DNA from 2 places in the Mesorhizobium sp. WSM4308 genome. Region 2 is predicted to be linked to the other one. Evidence: predicted binding sites of a transcription regulator. Region 2 holds the regulator's gene; the other holds the start of a gene.
What was found. The regulator PhoB, encoded in region 2, activates phosphate uptake and scavenging genes when phosphate is short. The targets are predictions, from matches to a motif close to TGTCATNNANCTGTCAT.

Region 1 (7,584 bases), on a different contig from region 2:
GACTGGAACAGCGCCGAGATATCCTGATCGGGAAGAATGCCTGTCTGCCGCAAGGCTCCGCTCCTAGGCCAGACGATTTTCCTGCTGCAGGTTCTCGCCGCAAAACCGTGAAACACTTTTGCGGAACCTGCTTGGTACAAACCTCTTAATGAAGCCGGCAATTGACGCAAGCGTGGTACGGGTCTAAAGGGTCGTTATCCCGTGGTGATTTGGCCGGTCGGCTTGCAGCCACGTTAAACAAGTCGCTAAAGGACCGTTGGCCGCGAGGCTGTATGGACCGGTTGCGACTTTCGCGACCGGTTTTTTTGTGTCTGGAACAAAAGCAATGAGCAGCAAGAAGCGCAACTGGAAGCCTCAAACAGCCCTCGTGCATGGCGGAACCCTGCGTTCCGGCTTCGGCGAGACCTCCGAGGCGATGTACCTGACCCAGGGCTATGTCTATCAAACGGCGCAAGCCGCCGAAGCCCGCTTCAAGGGCGAGGAGCCGGGCTTCATCTATTCGCGCTACGCCAATCCGACCGTCGACATGTTTGAAAAGCGCATGTGTGCGCTCGAAGGCGCCGAGGATGCGCGCGCCACGGCATCGGGCATGGCGGCAGTAACGGCGGCGCTTCTTTGCAGCGTCAAGGCCGGTGACCACATCGTGGCGGCGCGCGCGCTGTTCGGCTCCTGCCGTTGGGTGGTCGAGACGCTGGCACCGCGCTACGGCATCGAGGCGACGCTGGTCGACGGCACCGATATCGCCAACTGGGAAAAGGCGGTCAGGCCCAACACCAAGCTGTTCTTCCTGGAAAGCCCGACCAACCCGACATTGGAAGTGGTCGACATCGCCGCTGTGGCTGCGCTCGCCAATTCGATCGGCGCGCGGCTTGTCGTCGACAATGTCTTTGCCACGCCTCTCCAGCAGAAGCCGTTGCAGCTCGGCGCGCATATCGTCGTCTATTCGGCCACCAAGCACATCGATGGCCAGGGCCGCTGTCTCGGCGGCGTGATCCTGTCGGACAAGAAGTGGATCGACGAGAATTTGCATGACTATTTCCGCCACACCGGCCCCAGCCTGTCGCCCTTCAACGCCTGGACGCTGCTGAAGGGCCTGGAGACGCTGCCGCTGCGTGTGCGCCAGCAGACGGAGAGCGCCGGCAAGATCGCGGATTTCCTCGCCGAGCAGCCGCAGATTGCCCGCGTCATCTATCCCGGCCGCGCCGACCATCCGCAGGCCGAGATCGTCAAGAAGCAGATGTCGGGCGGCTCGACGCTGATTTGCCTCGACGTCAAGGGCGGCAAGCAGGCGGCTTTCGCCCTGCAGAACGCGCTCGACATCGTGCTGATCTCGAACAATCTCGGCGACGCCAAGAGCCTGATCACCCATCCGGCGACGACCACGCACAAGAATTTAAGCGAAGAGGCGCGCGCCGAACTCGGCATCGGGCCAGGAACGCTCAGGCTGTCGGTCGGCCTTGAGGATACCGACGACCTTCTGGAAGACATCGCGCAGGCGCTGAAGGGCGCCAAATAGGGAGCCGTCGAGGCAGCGTCGTCCGCGCCGCGATCAGGCGCGCGACGACGCCTCTTCCAGTTCGGCGGCCTTGGTGCCGATGATCATCGCATTGCCGCGCCAGTCGACGGCGCCGCCGAGCCAGCCGCGCGCCCACATGGTTGGAAGCATCAAGTCCCGCGCAATCATCGCCGCGACCGTGCGCGGCGACAGGTGCCAGCCCTTGGACCAGGCCAGGGCGCATTCCGGTAGATAAAAGGCCGCCAGCACGGCGATGGCCGTCAGCGGCAGGCTGAACCCGGCGCTTGCCGCCGCAACCAGCGCAAGCGCCAGCGGCACCACCGCGCCCGTCAGGATTTCCGGCGCGAAGAACCGCGGGAAGGTTACGCGGCGCAGGCGCGCCCAGCGGGCCTGGCGTGACCAGATCGTGCCAAGCGTGCGCCTGCCAAGCGGCTGCTCGAAGGGTGCCGCGACGAGATTGACGCATAGGCCAAGCCCATTGACCAGCTTGGTCGCGGCGGCGTCCTCGGAGATTTCGGCGGCCAGCGCGCGGATGCCGCCATTGGCATCCAGCATCGGCTTGTTCCACAGCATGCTCTTGCCCTGGGCAAAGCCAAGGCCGAGCGCCTCGCCGGCATATTGCCAGCGGGCCTGCAGCGTGTTGAGGAAGGCGCATTCGACCTCGGCCCAGAAGCCCTCCGGCCGCGAGCCGATCGGTGTCGAGCAGACAAGGCCGGTATCCGGCTGCCACGCCGCCATCAGATGCTGGATGTAGTCTCTCGGCATCAGCACGTTGGAGTCGGCGAGGACGACCCAGTTGTGCCGCGCGGCTTCCCAACCCTTGACGCAATTGTTGAGCTTGGGATTGGCGCTGACGCGGTCGTCACCGATCAACAGCCGGGCCGGCACTTTTGGAAAGCGGCCAAGGGCGGCGCGGATCAACCTGACCACCGGATCGTCGCCATGGGCAACGCAGAAGATCAGCTCGTAGCGCGGCCAGTCGAGCGAGAAAGCGCGCTCCAGCGTCTCCTGCGTGAACGGCTCGACGCCGCGCGAGGGTATGACGATCGATACCGGCGGCGATTTGCCGGCCGGCGGTGCGATCGTGGTGCGCCGTCTCAGCTGTGAGGCGGCGAGCAGGATACTGGCGAGGTTTGAGGCAATGAGAGCGGACGACAGCGAGGCGGTTATGAGAGTGAGTTCCATCGAGATCCGGTCACTCCAGAAAAACCGGCCGGTGTGGCGGCCGTTTTCGACAGTTCGACAGAGCGCCCGAGTCGCCCGGCATTGGTCGGCGCACCCCATCATTGTCATGTGTCACTTAAATGACATTCTTTGCCGGCACCTGCGTTTCAAGACGAGGCGCGACAAGACGCGCTCGTTGATCTGCTCGCCGGGAGCGCCGAAAGGTATCGGATCGTTTTGGAGCCGCTTATGTACCGCGCCGTCACGCGCAACATCGAAGTGCAGGTCAGGCCGTTCTACCTCGAGGACCGCTCCGATCCTTCCGAGAACCGCTATGTCTGGGGTTATCAGATAACGATCGACAACCAGTCGGACGAATTCGTGCAGCTTCTGTCGCGTTATTGGCACATCACCGACGGTGCCGGCCGGGTCGAGGAAGTGCGTGGCCCGGGCGTCGTCGGCGACCAGCCCGAACTCAATCCCGGCGACAGCTATCAATACACGTCCGGCTGCCCGCTCTCGACGCCATCAGGCATCATGGTCGGGCACTACACGATGCGCAACAAGCGCGGCGAGACTTTCGACATCGCCATCCCGGCATTTTCGCTGGATCTGCCGGGGACCAGGCGTACGGTGAATTAGTGTCCTTCTCCCCGTTTTACGAGGAGAAGGCCTGGCTTTATTGCGCGGCAAATTCCGCCGGATCGAAGTCGTACTGTGTCGAGCAGAATTCGCAGGCGACGTGGATGCCGCCATCCTCGGTGCTGTCCTTGATCTCCTGCGCGGAGAAGCCCTCGAGGATGCCGCGGATCTTGTCGCGCGAGCATGAGCACTGGTCGGCGACGGGAACGCCGCCGAAAACCCGCACGCCATGCTCGTGGAACAGGCGATAGAGCAGCCGTTCGGTACCGATCGTCGGATCGATCAGCTCAGTCGGCTCGATGGTGCCGAGCAGCGCCAGCAATTCCTGCCAGGAATTGTCGGTGGGATCATGGATCTCCTCGCGCGGATCGCCATCGCCGCCGTGCAGGTCCGGAACGCGCATGCGATCGGACGCCTGCGGCAGGAACTGCGCCAGGATACCGCCGGCGCGCCATTGTTCGCGCGCGCCGCCGACGCCGGGCGTCAACAGCTTGGCCACGGACAGCCTGATATCCGTCGGGATCTGCTCCGACTGGCGGAAATAGGTGCGCGCCGCGTCTTCCAGCGTTTCGCCGTCGAGCTGGACGATACCCTGATAGCGCTGCGTATGGGCGCCCTGGTCGATGGTCAGTGCCAGCACGCCGCCGCCGAGCAGTGTCTGCTGGGACGTTTCGCCTGCGGCGACCAGTGCCTCGAGGCGATCGGCATCGAAGCGCGCATAGGCACGCAGCGCCGACGGCGTGGTGAAATCCGCCACCAGCATGTCGACCGGCCCATCGGTGCGGGTCTGCAGGATGAACTTGCCCTCGAATTTGAGCGAGGTGCCGAGCAGCACCGTCAGCACACAGGCTTCCGCCAGAAGGCGGGCGACCGGCTCGGGATAATCGTGGCGGCTGAGAATGGCGTCGAGCATCGGCCCGAGTTGCACGGTACGGCCGCGTACGTCGAGCGGGCCGACCTCGAACGGCACTACATGGTCGTCGCCGGCATAGCCGAACTCGCCGAGTTTGGGGTGATGTTCAGTCACTTGATGCGTTTCCAACATGACAAAGCTCCAGGGCGCGGCCATGCCGCCCCCTTGGGGTGCATGCGTCCAAACGCGCTTGATTTGCGTGATGCGGCGCAGATAGGCATCGCGCCCCCGCAGATCAAGCGTCCGGACCTTTCAAACCCCAAGCCACTTCAAGCCCCAAGATACTTCATGCCCCAAGACACCAGGCAAGCACCGCCTTCTGAGCGTGGAGCCGGTTCTCGGCTTCGTCGAAGACCACCGAATGGGGTCCGTCGATGACCTCGTCGGTGACTTCCTCGCCGCGATGCGCCGGCAGGCAGTGCATGAACAGCGCGTCCGGCTTGGCATGCGCCATCAGCTTGGCATTGACCTGGTAGGGCGAGAAGACGTTGTGGCCGCGGGCGCGATGCTCCTGACCCATCGACACCCAGCAATCGGTGACGACGCAGTCGGCCTGGTCGACGGCTTCCTCGGGCGAACGGGTGAAGTGCAGCTTGCCGCCATGCGCCTTGGACCAGTCGATATGCTTCTGCGCCGGCTCGCTGCCTTCGGGCACGGCGACGTTGAGGTTGAAGCGGAACCGTGCCGAGGCCTCGAGCAGCGAATGCAGCACATTGTTGCCGTCGCCGGTCCAGGCGATGGTCTTGCCGGCCACCGGACCGCGATGCTCCTCGAAAGTCATGATGTCTGCCATCAGCTGGCAAGGATGGGTGTCATCCGTCAGCCCGTTGATCACCGGAACCGTGGCGTTCTCGGTCAGCTCCAGCAACCGTTCATGCGAGGTGGTGCGGATCATGATCGCGTCGACATAGCGCGACAGAACCTTGGCGGTGTCGGCGATGGTTTCGGAGCGGCCAAGCTGCATTTCGGTGCCGGTCAGCATGATGGTCTCGCCGCCGAGCTGGCGCATGCCGACATCGAAGGAGACGCGCGTGCGCGTCGACGGCTTGTCGAAGATCATCGCCAGCACCTTGCCTTCGAGCGGCCGGGTCCGCTCGCCGGCCTTGAGGCGCGCCTTTCGCACCACCGCGTCGTCCAGCATGAAGCGCAGGTCGCCTTCGGAAACGGTGGAAAGATCGGTGAAATGGCGAACTGACATCGGCAATTTTCCGGAATTACTTCGCGGCGGCCACGGCGATGGCATCCGCCAGGCCTTTGGCACCGGCGCGGATGCGGTTGAGCGCTTCGTGGATCTCGGCGTCGGTGACGGTGAGCGGCGGCAGCAGGCGAATGACGTTGTCGCCGGCCGGAACCGCCAGCAAATGCTGGTCGCGCAGCGCCATGTTCACTTTGGTGTTGGGCATGGCGCATTTGAGGCCAAGCATGAGGCCGGTGCCCCGGATGTCTTCGATGACATCGGGAAACTCGTCGGCGATCGCCGCCAGGCCCTGCTTGATCAGCAATGCCTTGCGCTGGACGTCTTCGAGGAAGCCCTCTTCCAGCACCACGTCGAGCACGGCGTTGCCGACCGCCATGGCCAACGGATTGCCGCCGAATGTGGTGCCGTGCACGCCAGCCGTCATGCCGACAGCTGCTTCGTCGGTTGCAAGGCAAGCGCCCATCGGGAAGCCGCCGCCAATGCCTTTGGCGATCGCCATGATGTCGGGCGCAACACCTGACCATTCATGCGCGAACAGCTTTCCGGTGCGGCCGATGCCGCACTGGACCTCGTCATAGATCAACAACAGGCCGTGCTGGTCGCAAAGCTGCCGCAGTCGCTTCAGGGACTGCGTCGGGACCGGGCGGATGCCGCCCTCGCCCTGCACCGGTTCGATCAGGATCGCGGCGGTTTCCGGCGTAATCGCCTTCTCGGCGGCATCGATGTCGTCGAAGCCGACCTGGTCGAAGCCTTCGACCTTGGGGCCGAAGCCTTCGAGGTATTTGTACTGGCCGCCGGCCGCGATGGTCGCCAGCGTGCGGCCATGGAAGGCGCCTTCGAAGGTGATGACGCGGAAGCGCTCGGGATGCCCCTTGACGAAATGGTAGCGCCGCGCCGTCTTGATCGCGCATTCCAGCGCCTCGGCGCCGGAATTGGTGAAGAACACCTTGTCGGCGAATGTGGCATCGGCCAGGCGCTCGCCAAGCCGGCTCTGCCCGGGAATCTCGTAGAGATTGGAGACGTGCCATAGCTTTGCCGCCTGCTCGGTCAGCGCAGCGACCAGATGCGGATGGCCATGGCCGAGCGAATTGACCGCGATGCCGCCGGCGAAATCGAGATATCGCTCGCCCTTGTCGGTAACCAGCCAAGTGCCTTCCCCGTGGTCGAAAGCCAGGGGAGCGCGAGCAAAGGTCTCGTAAAGCGCCGAACCGCTCATTATATGCGTCTCCGGTACCGGAAAATCAAAAAAGCCGCCAAAGCGGCGGCCTTGTGCGGCTTATCGTGTTTTTCGGCCATGAAGTCAACGAAAAGGTCGCGTAGTGGCACGCGGCAAGCCCCCTGACGAGACGCCGGCTCATAAGCGACCGGCAAGTTGGGGAAAACCGAAAAAACCGATTCGTGTTGCACTTGGGACTCTTGTCACCGAGTCTGCGCATAAGGTAATTGTAGTCGAGAAATAACTAGATTTCGTGCGGCGGACCTAATCACCAGATATATGTGGTGTCTGCCCCAGCAGTGGTGCTGGGTCGGGAAAGGATTCTGATTGCCGCACGCTTAGCAGGAGCGCGGTCTCATGAACTGGACTGACGAGCGGGTCGAACTTCTCAGAAAATTGTGGTCGGAGGGTCTGAGCGCAAGCCAGATTGCTGCCCAGCTTGGAGGGGTGAGCCGAAATGCCGTCATCGGCAAGGTGCACCGTCTGAAGCTGTCGGGCCGCGGCCGCGCAACGGCGACGCCGGCACGCCAGAAGAAGACGACACAGGGCTCGACCGTTCAGAAATCGGTGGCGCGCGCCGCGAGCACGGCTCGCCACGTCACGACATCGATCGGCGCGACCGCCCTTCAGACGCAATTCGACGCCGAGCCGGTGGCGCGGCACTATATCCGCCCAGTCGAGAATGTCGTGGTACCGATCTCACGGCATCTGCAACTCGTCGAGCTGACCGAGCGCACCTGCAAATGGCCGAACGGCGATCCGCTATCGGAGGACTTCAACTTCTGCGGCAACGAGGCCGCCGAAACCGGTCCTTATTGCAAGTACCACGCCCGCGTGGCCTTCCAGCCAGCGGCGGAGCGGCGGCGGAGTCGGTGAGTAGTGAGTAGTGAGTAGTGAAATGGGGCGCGTGGAGCACTGTTCACTCCTCACTAATT
Region 2 (7,584 bases):
GTTTAGTTGCAGGCGGCGACGCTGCCGGCGGCAACGCCCGCGCAGACTTCGTCCTTCTTGATCCAGCCGGCATCGATGACGACGTTGAGATTGTCCTTGGTGATGGCGACCGGGGTCAGGAACAGCGACTTGACGGTGTTGCCGCCAGGCGTCGTGAAGTCCTTCACACCGGCGATATCGGTCATCTTCTTGCCGTCGGCCAGCTGCGAGGCGATCTCGGCGGCGTTCTTGCCGAGTTCGCGCGCGTCCTTCCACACCGACACGGTCTGGGTGCCGAGCGCGATACGGTTCAGCGCGGCATGGTCGCCGTCCTGCCCCGAGACCGGCACGGTGCCGGCAAGCCCCTGCGCCGTCAGCGCCGCAACGACGCCGCCGGCGGTGCCGTCATTGGCCGCGACGACCGCGTCGACCTTGTTGTCGTTGGCGGTCAGGAACTGCTCCATGTTCTTCTGGGCGTTGGCAGGCAGCCAGCCGTCGGTATAGGCCTCGCCGACATTCTTGATCTTGCCGCTGTCGATGGCGGCCTTGAGCACTTCCATCGAGCCTGCGAACAGGAAGTCGGCATTCGGATCGGCGCCCGAGCCCTTGATGAAGACATAGTTGCCTTCCGGCTTGGCCTTGAACACCGCGCTGGCCTGCAAACGACCGACTTCCTTGTTGTCGAAGGTCAGGTAGAAGACGTCCTTGTTCTCGATCAGGCGGTCATAGCCGACGACCGGAATGCCTTCGTCCAGCGCCTTCTGCACGGCCGGGCCGATGGCCGAGGCATCCTGGGCCAGGATGATCAGCGAATTGGCGCCCTGCGAGATCAGGCTCTCGACATCGGTAAGCTGCTTGCCGGGATTGGACTGCGCGTCGGCGGAAATGTACTTGTCGCCGGCGGCCTCGATCGCCTTCTTCATGGCGGCCTCGTCGGTCTTCCAGCGCTCTTCCTGGAAGTTGGACCACGAAACGCCGATGACCTTGTCTTTCGCCTGCGCGACCGACGCAAGCGTCAGCGACATGGCGACACCCGCCAGGATGGCGGCCGTGAATCTCTTCATGATATTCCTCCCTGCGCCGCGTATGGCGCGACCAAACTGGCCCTAAGGCCGGCACAGAGGCCCTATTTTTTCGAGCCCCGAAAAAACACTGATCCAACACCGGAACGCTGTCAACAACGATTCTGATGGATTTTGATGTCCCTCTGAATTTTTTTCGAGCTTCGCAATAAATAAATGACAGCACCGGCCGCTTCTGCCAGTATTTGACCGTGTCGCCGGCAGCGTTCGAGGGAGGCCGGAAGGACCGCGGCGACCGGGAGGATGTGAAAAAACATGTCGGTCGGAATCCGCCACGACGATCTGCGCCGGCGCAACCGCGCGATGGTGATCGCGGCCGTGCGCCAGGCTGGCCGGCCCTCACGCACCGAGATCGCCGCGACCACCGGCCTCAGCCATTCGACCATATCGGCGATTTCCTCAGACCTGATCGGCGAAGGCATCCTGGCCGAGGGCAAGCCGAGCGAGGCCGGCGCGCTGAAACGCGGCAGGCCGCAGGTCGGCCTCGGCCTCACTCCGGAGGCCGCGGCTGTGATGACCGTGGTGCTGTCGCTGAATTTCCTGTCGGTCGCAGTCATCGACTATGCCGGCCAGGTGATATCTGAAGAACAGCGCCGGCTGGACACGCTGACCATGTCGCGCGAGGCGCTGATCGGCGAATGCGTGGCCATCGTAAGGCGGCGCCTCGAAGATCCCGACATTGACGTGCGCAGCGTCGCCCGCATCGCGCTGGCGATCCAGGGCATCACCGATACCGAGGCCCGGGCGATGCTGTGGTCGCCGATCACGCCGCAGACCGACATCGCCTTCGCCGACATACTCGAAGCCGAGTTCGGCATCCCCGCCACCATGGAAAACGACTGCAACATGATGGCGGTGGCGCTGCGCAGGCGCGATCCCGAGCGCTACCGCGACGACTTCATCGCCATCCTGCTTTCGCACGGCATCGGCATGGGGCTGGTGCTGAAGGGCGAGCTGTTCACCGGCACCCATTCCTCGGGCGGCGAGTTCGGCCACATGATCCATCGGCCCGGCGGCGCGCTCTGCCGCTGCGGGCGGCGCGGCTGTGTCGAGGCCTATGCCGGCAATTACGCCATCTGGCGCAATGCCAGGCAGCTCGGCGAGGACACCGAGCCGGTGGCCGATGTCAGCGACGCGCAGATGCGGGCGCTGGCCGCGACGGCACGGGAACGGGACGGACCCGAGCGCGAAGCCTATCGCAAGGCCGGCGAGGCACTGGGTTACGGCCTCGGCAGCCTGTTCGCGCTGATCGATCCGGCGCCCGTTGCCATGGTCGGCGTCAGCGCCGCCGCCTTCGATCTCATCGAGCCGGCATTGCGCGAGGCGATCGCCCAGACCGCTGGTGGCCAGCACTCGGAATCGATCTCCTTCGACACCGAACCGAACGAACTGCCGCTGATCCGCGAAGGTTGCGCCATGCGCGCGCTGACCTTCGTCGACCAGGAGATTTTCGCGCCGGGCGTGCAGGCAAGAACGGGTGCCGGAAAGAACGTTGCCTGACGGTCAGGACGAAACTCGATCATTCTGAACGACCGCGTTCGGCCCGTTGCGACATCAATTGGCAATGTGTCTGCCTGTATGATCTGCTGATGTCCCGTTCGTTGGTGATCAACTTCAACATAGATCAGGCCGAGTTTTACGGCCTCGTCCATCGTGTTCGCAACTTCGGCGAGGACGTCTACCGCTTCCTGCGAACCAACGGCTGGGGCGAAATTATTATCGGCGAGGTCGACGCGGCCACTACGCAGCTGATCATTCGAGACATCAAACATTCAAAGCTCCAGCGCGTTGCTGTATGGGTCGAAGAGGAGATGAGGCGGCAACATCTGTTGGGAGAAGTCGAAGTCCGCTGATCACCCTCTTCACGGCATTGGCGACTACCTGCTGATTGGAGTTTCGATCTTGGAGCCTCATCCCGATTTTATCGGGATGAGGCAAGCTCTAGTCTTCCCGGATCGCGTAGCCCGCCCCACGAATGGTACGGATGACATCCGGCATGCGACCATTGTTGACCGCCTTGCGCAACCGGCCGACATGCACGTCCACGGTACGCTCGTCGATGTAGATCGTCTCGCCCCAGACATTGTCGAGCAGCTGGCTGCGCGAGAACACGCGGCCAGGATGGCGCATCATGAATTCGAGCAGGCGGAATTCGGTCGGCCCGAGCCGGATCTCGCTCTTCTTGCGGTAGACCCGGTGCGATTCACGGTCGAGCACGATATCGCCGACCTTGAGCACGCTGGACAGCACTTCCGGCTTGGCGCGGCGCAGCAGCGCCTTGATGCGGGCCATGAATTCCGGCGTCGAGAACGGCTTGACCAGATAGTCGTCGGCGCCGGTGGAAAGCCCGCGTACACGGTCGCTTTCCTCGCCCCGCGCGGTCAGCATGATGATCGGCAGCCGCTCGGTCTCGGGCCGCATCCGCAATCGCCGGCAGAGTTCGATGCCGGATACCGCCGGCACCATCCAGTCGAGCACGAGCAGGTCGGGCACGTTCTCCTGCAGGCGGATTTCGGCTTCGTCGCCGCGTGTCACCACCTCGACCTGGTAACCCTCCGATTCCAGATTGTAGCGGAGGAGCACGCCGAGCGGCTCCTCGTCCTCCACCACCATGATGCGTGGTGCGATCATCGGTTGGTTACCCCTGCGCTCAGGCCGCCGGCGCCGACATCGCCGTCTCGTCCTGTTTTGGACGGTTGGCGGGCAGCTGCGTGCCGGTCAGGACATAGTACGCATTCTCGGCGATGTTGGTCACGTGGTCGCCGATGCGTTCGAGATTCTTGGCGCAGAACAACAGATGCGTGCAAGCCGTGATGTTGCGCGGATCTTCCATCATATAGGTCAGCAGTTCGCGGAAGACGGAGGTGTATTTGACGTCGATGCGCTCATCGTCGGCGCGCAGCTTCGCCAGTGCCGCGGCATCGCGCGCCGCATACTCCTCGATGACGCCCTGCACCTGGATCAGCACCAGCTGCGCCATGGCGTCGATGGAATGCGACAGGTCGCGCGGCGTGGCGCTGAGGCCGACAGTACCGACGCGCTTGGCGATGTTCTTGGCAAGGTCGCCAATGCGTTCGAGGTCGCCGGCCATGCGGATCGAGCCGACGACATGGCGCAGATCGTCGGCCATCGGCTGGCGCTTGGCGATCAGCGTGATGGCGCGGTCGTCGAGTTCGCGCTGGCGCGCATCCATGATGGCGTCGTCGGAGACGACGCGCTGGGCGAGCGCATTGTCGGAGTTCAGCAGCGCCTTGGTGGCGCCGCCGACCATCGAGCCGGCGAGATCGCCCATGTCGCTGATCAGCCTGCTGATCTGTCCGAGATCCTCGTCGAAGGCTGCGACTGTGTGTTCGGCCATGATCCTGGTCCTCGTATGCGTGCGATCAGCCGAAGCGGCCGGTTATGTAGTCTTGCGTGCGCTTCTCGCGGGGCGACGTGAAGATCTTCTCGGTGCGGTCGAATTCGACCAGTTCGCCCAGATACATGAAGGCGGTCTGCTTCGAGACGCGCGCCGCCTGCTGCATGTTGTGGGTGACGATGACGATCGTATAGTCGGCCTGCAGCTCGTCGATCAGCTCCTCGATCTTGGCGGTCGACAGCGGGTCGAGCGCCGAGGCAGGCTCGTCGAGCAGGATGACTTCAGGCTTCACCGCCACGGTGCGGGCGATGCACAGCCGCTGCTGCTGGCCGCCCGACAGGCTGAGGCCGCTAGCATTGAGCTTGTCCTTGACCTCGGTCCACAGTGCCGCGCGCTTGAGCGCCTGCTCGACGCGGCCGTCCATCTCGGCCTTGCTGATCTTCTCGTAGAGCCTGACGCCGAAAGCGATGTTCTCGTAGATCGACATCGGGAACGGCGTCGGCTTCTGGAACACCATGCCGATCTTGGTGCGCAGCAGGTTGAGGTCCTGCGAGCGGTCGAGAACGTTCTGGCCGTCGAGCAGCACCTGGCCCTCGGCGGTCTGCTTGGGATAAAGCTCGTAGATGCGGTTGAAGACGCGCAGCAGCGTCGACTTTCCGCAACCCGACGGGCCGATGAAGGCGGTGACGCTGCGCTCGGGCAGCGACAGCGTGATGTCCTTCAGCGCCTTCGACTGGCCGTAGTAGAAATTGAGGTTCTTGACCTCGATCTTGGCCTTGGTCGCCGCCTCTGCGGCGATCGTCATGTCTGGAGACAACATCTGGCTCATTTGTCCTCTCTGCGTCCGGTCAGGCTGCGCGCAAAGATGCTGAGCGCGAGAACCGTCAATGTGATTATGAGTGCACCGGTCCAGGCCAGCTGCTGCCATTCCTCATAGGGGCTGAGAGCGAACTGGAAGATGGTGACAGGCAGGCTGGCCATCGGCGCGTTGAGATTGCTCGACCAGAACTGGTTGTTCAGCGCCGTGAAAAGAAGCGGTGCGGTTTCGCCGGAGATGCGGGCGATGGCCAGCAATATGCCGGTGACGATGCCCGAAAGCGCGGCACGATAGGCAACCGAGCGGATGACCACCCAGCGCGGCGCGCCGATCGCGGTGCCGGCTTCGCGCAAGGCGTTGGGCACCAGGTTGAGCATGTCCTCGGTGGTGCGCACGACGACGGGGATGACCAGGATGGCGAGTGCCACGGCACCGGCGATCGCCGAGAAATGCCCCATCGGCCGCACCATCAGCTCATAGACGAACAGGCCGATGATGATCGACGGCGCCGACAGAAGGATGTCGTTGATGAAGCGCACCACCGTGGTGAGCTTCGAGAAGCGACCATATTCGGCCATATAGGTGCCGGCCAGCACGCCGATCGGCGTGCCGACGATGATGCCGATGATGGTCATCACGATGCTGCCGTAGATGGCGTTGAGCAGGCCGCCGGCGTCGCCGGGCGGCGGCGTCATTTCCGTGAAGACCGAGAGGGAGACGCCGGCCAGGCCCTTGTAGAGCAAGGCGCCAAGGATCAACGCCAGCCAGGCAAGGCCGATGCAGGCGGCGATGACGCACAGCGCCATCATCACGCCATTCTTGCGCTTGCGGCTCTGGTGAAGCGATGCGGCCGTCGACATCGGTCAGGCTCCCGTGCGGGCGTCGATGCGCATCAGCATGTAGCGGGCGATGGCAAGGATCAGGAAGGTGATAACGAACAGGATGAGGCCGAGCGCGACCAGCGAGGAAGTGTAGAGGTCGCCGACCGCTTCGGTGAATTCGTTGGCGATGGTCGCCGAGATGGTCGTTGCCGGCGCAAACAGCGACGTCGAGATGCGGTGCGCGTTGCCGATGACGAAGGTCACCGCCATCGTTTCACCGAGGGCGCGGCCGAGGGCGAGCATGACGCCGCCCATGATGCCGATGCGGGTGTAGGGAATGACGACCCGGCGCGTGACCTCCCAGGTCGTGCAGCCGATGCCATAGGCCGATTCCTTCAGCACCGACGGCACCGTATCGAAGACGTCCTTGGTGATCGAGGTGATGAAAGGCAGAATCATGATGGCCAGGATCATCGCCGAGGTCAGCAGGCCGATGCCGTAAGGAGGGCCTGCGAACAGGCTGTTGAGGCCCGGAATGCCGTGGAACACGCTGATGATGAAGGGCTGCACCGTCGTCTGCAGAAACGGCGCCAGCACGAACAGGCCCCAGATGCCGTAGATGATCGAAGGGATGCCCGCCAGCAGTTCAACCGCCATGCCGATCGGACGCCGCAGCGGGCGTGGGCAAAGCTCGGTGAGGAAGATGGCAATGCCGATGCCGAGCGGCACGGCGATCAGGATGGCGATGGCCGAGGTGATGATGGTGCCGTAGATCGGTGCCAGGGCGCCGAACTTCTCCGTCACCGGGTTCCAGCTTTCGCTGGTCAGGAAGGAAAAGCCGAAGGTCGACAGGGCTTGCCAGGAACCGGCAAACAGCGAGATCGCAACGCCGCCGAGCAGGACCAGCACCAATATCGCGGCGGCGCGGGTTGTCGCGTGGAAGATTGCGTCGGTCAGTGCGAACCGTCGAACGGTGGCATCGCGCGAACTTCTAACGGCTGGCAAGGCTTCCTGGACAGCGCTCATGTCAAGCTCGGCTCTTTCGGTTGAAGGAAAAGGAGCGCCGCGGGCGCGGCGCTCCTTTGAAGGATGTTACTCGCCAACGTAGACGGGCTTGCCGCCGGCCTGGATGTCGGCCTTCCACGAAGCCTTGACTAGGTCGACGACGCTGTCGGGGATCGAGACGTAGTCGAGCGCCTTGGCGGTTTCCTTGCCGTCCTTGTAGGCCCATGCAAAGAACTTCAGGGCTTCGCCGGTGGCAGCGGCATCATCCGGAGCCTTGTGGATCAGGACCCAGGTCGAGGCAGCGATCGGCCAGGTGGTGTCGCCGGGCTCGTTGGTGATGATGACGTTGAAGTTCTTGGCGCCCTTGAAGTCGGCATTCGAAGCGGCAGCGCCGAAGGATTCGAGCGACGGCTCGACGACCTTGCCGGCTGCGTTCAGCATCTTGGAGTAGGACAGGTTGTTCTGCTTGGCATAGGCGTATTCGACGTAGCCGATGCCGCCGTCCGTCTGCTTGACGGTGTT

Region 1: CK227_RS05520 (ceramide glucosyltransferase) is a predicted target of PhoB. The motif match lies at 2,810-2,826, and genes of this name have one in related genera.

What each region holds. Positions count from the first base shown of each region.
Region 1 is NZ_NSFW01000002.1:561,119-568,702, reverse strand. Features, by position in the region: gene CK227_RS05530 (2'-deoxycytidine 5'-triphosphate deaminase) at 1-53, opposite strand, end outside; SAM riboswitch at 192-269, shown strand; gene CK227_RS05525 (O-succinylhomoserine sulfhydrylase) at 326-1,516, shown strand; gene CK227_RS05520 (ceramide glucosyltransferase) at 1,550-2,701, opposite strand; gene apaG (Co2+/Mg2+ efflux protein ApaG) at 2,930-3,322, shown strand; gene CK227_RS05510 (Hsp33 family molecular chaperone) at 3,360-4,391, opposite strand; gene argF (ornithine carbamoyltransferase) at 4,522-5,433, opposite strand; gene CK227_RS05500 (aspartate aminotransferase family protein) at 5,450-6,649, opposite strand; gene CK227_RS05495 (GcrA family cell cycle regulator) at 7,007-7,525, shown strand.
Region 2 is NZ_NSFW01000003.1:226,958-234,541, forward strand. Features, by position in the region: gene xylF (D-xylose ABC transporter substrate-binding protein) at 3-1,043, opposite strand; gene CK227_RS06865 (ROK family protein) at 1,317-2,561, shown strand; gene CK227_RS06870 (hypothetical protein) at 2,651-2,914, shown strand; gene phoB (phosphate regulon transcriptional regulator PhoB) at 3,003-3,692, opposite strand; gene phoU (phosphate signaling complex protein PhoU) at 3,712-4,419, opposite strand; gene pstB (phosphate ABC transporter ATP-binding protein PstB) at 4,445-5,248, opposite strand; gene pstA (phosphate ABC transporter permease PstA) at 5,245-6,096, opposite strand; gene pstC (phosphate ABC transporter permease subunit PstC) at 6,100-7,083, opposite strand; gene pstS (phosphate ABC transporter substrate-binding protein PstS) at 7,150-7,584, opposite strand, start outside.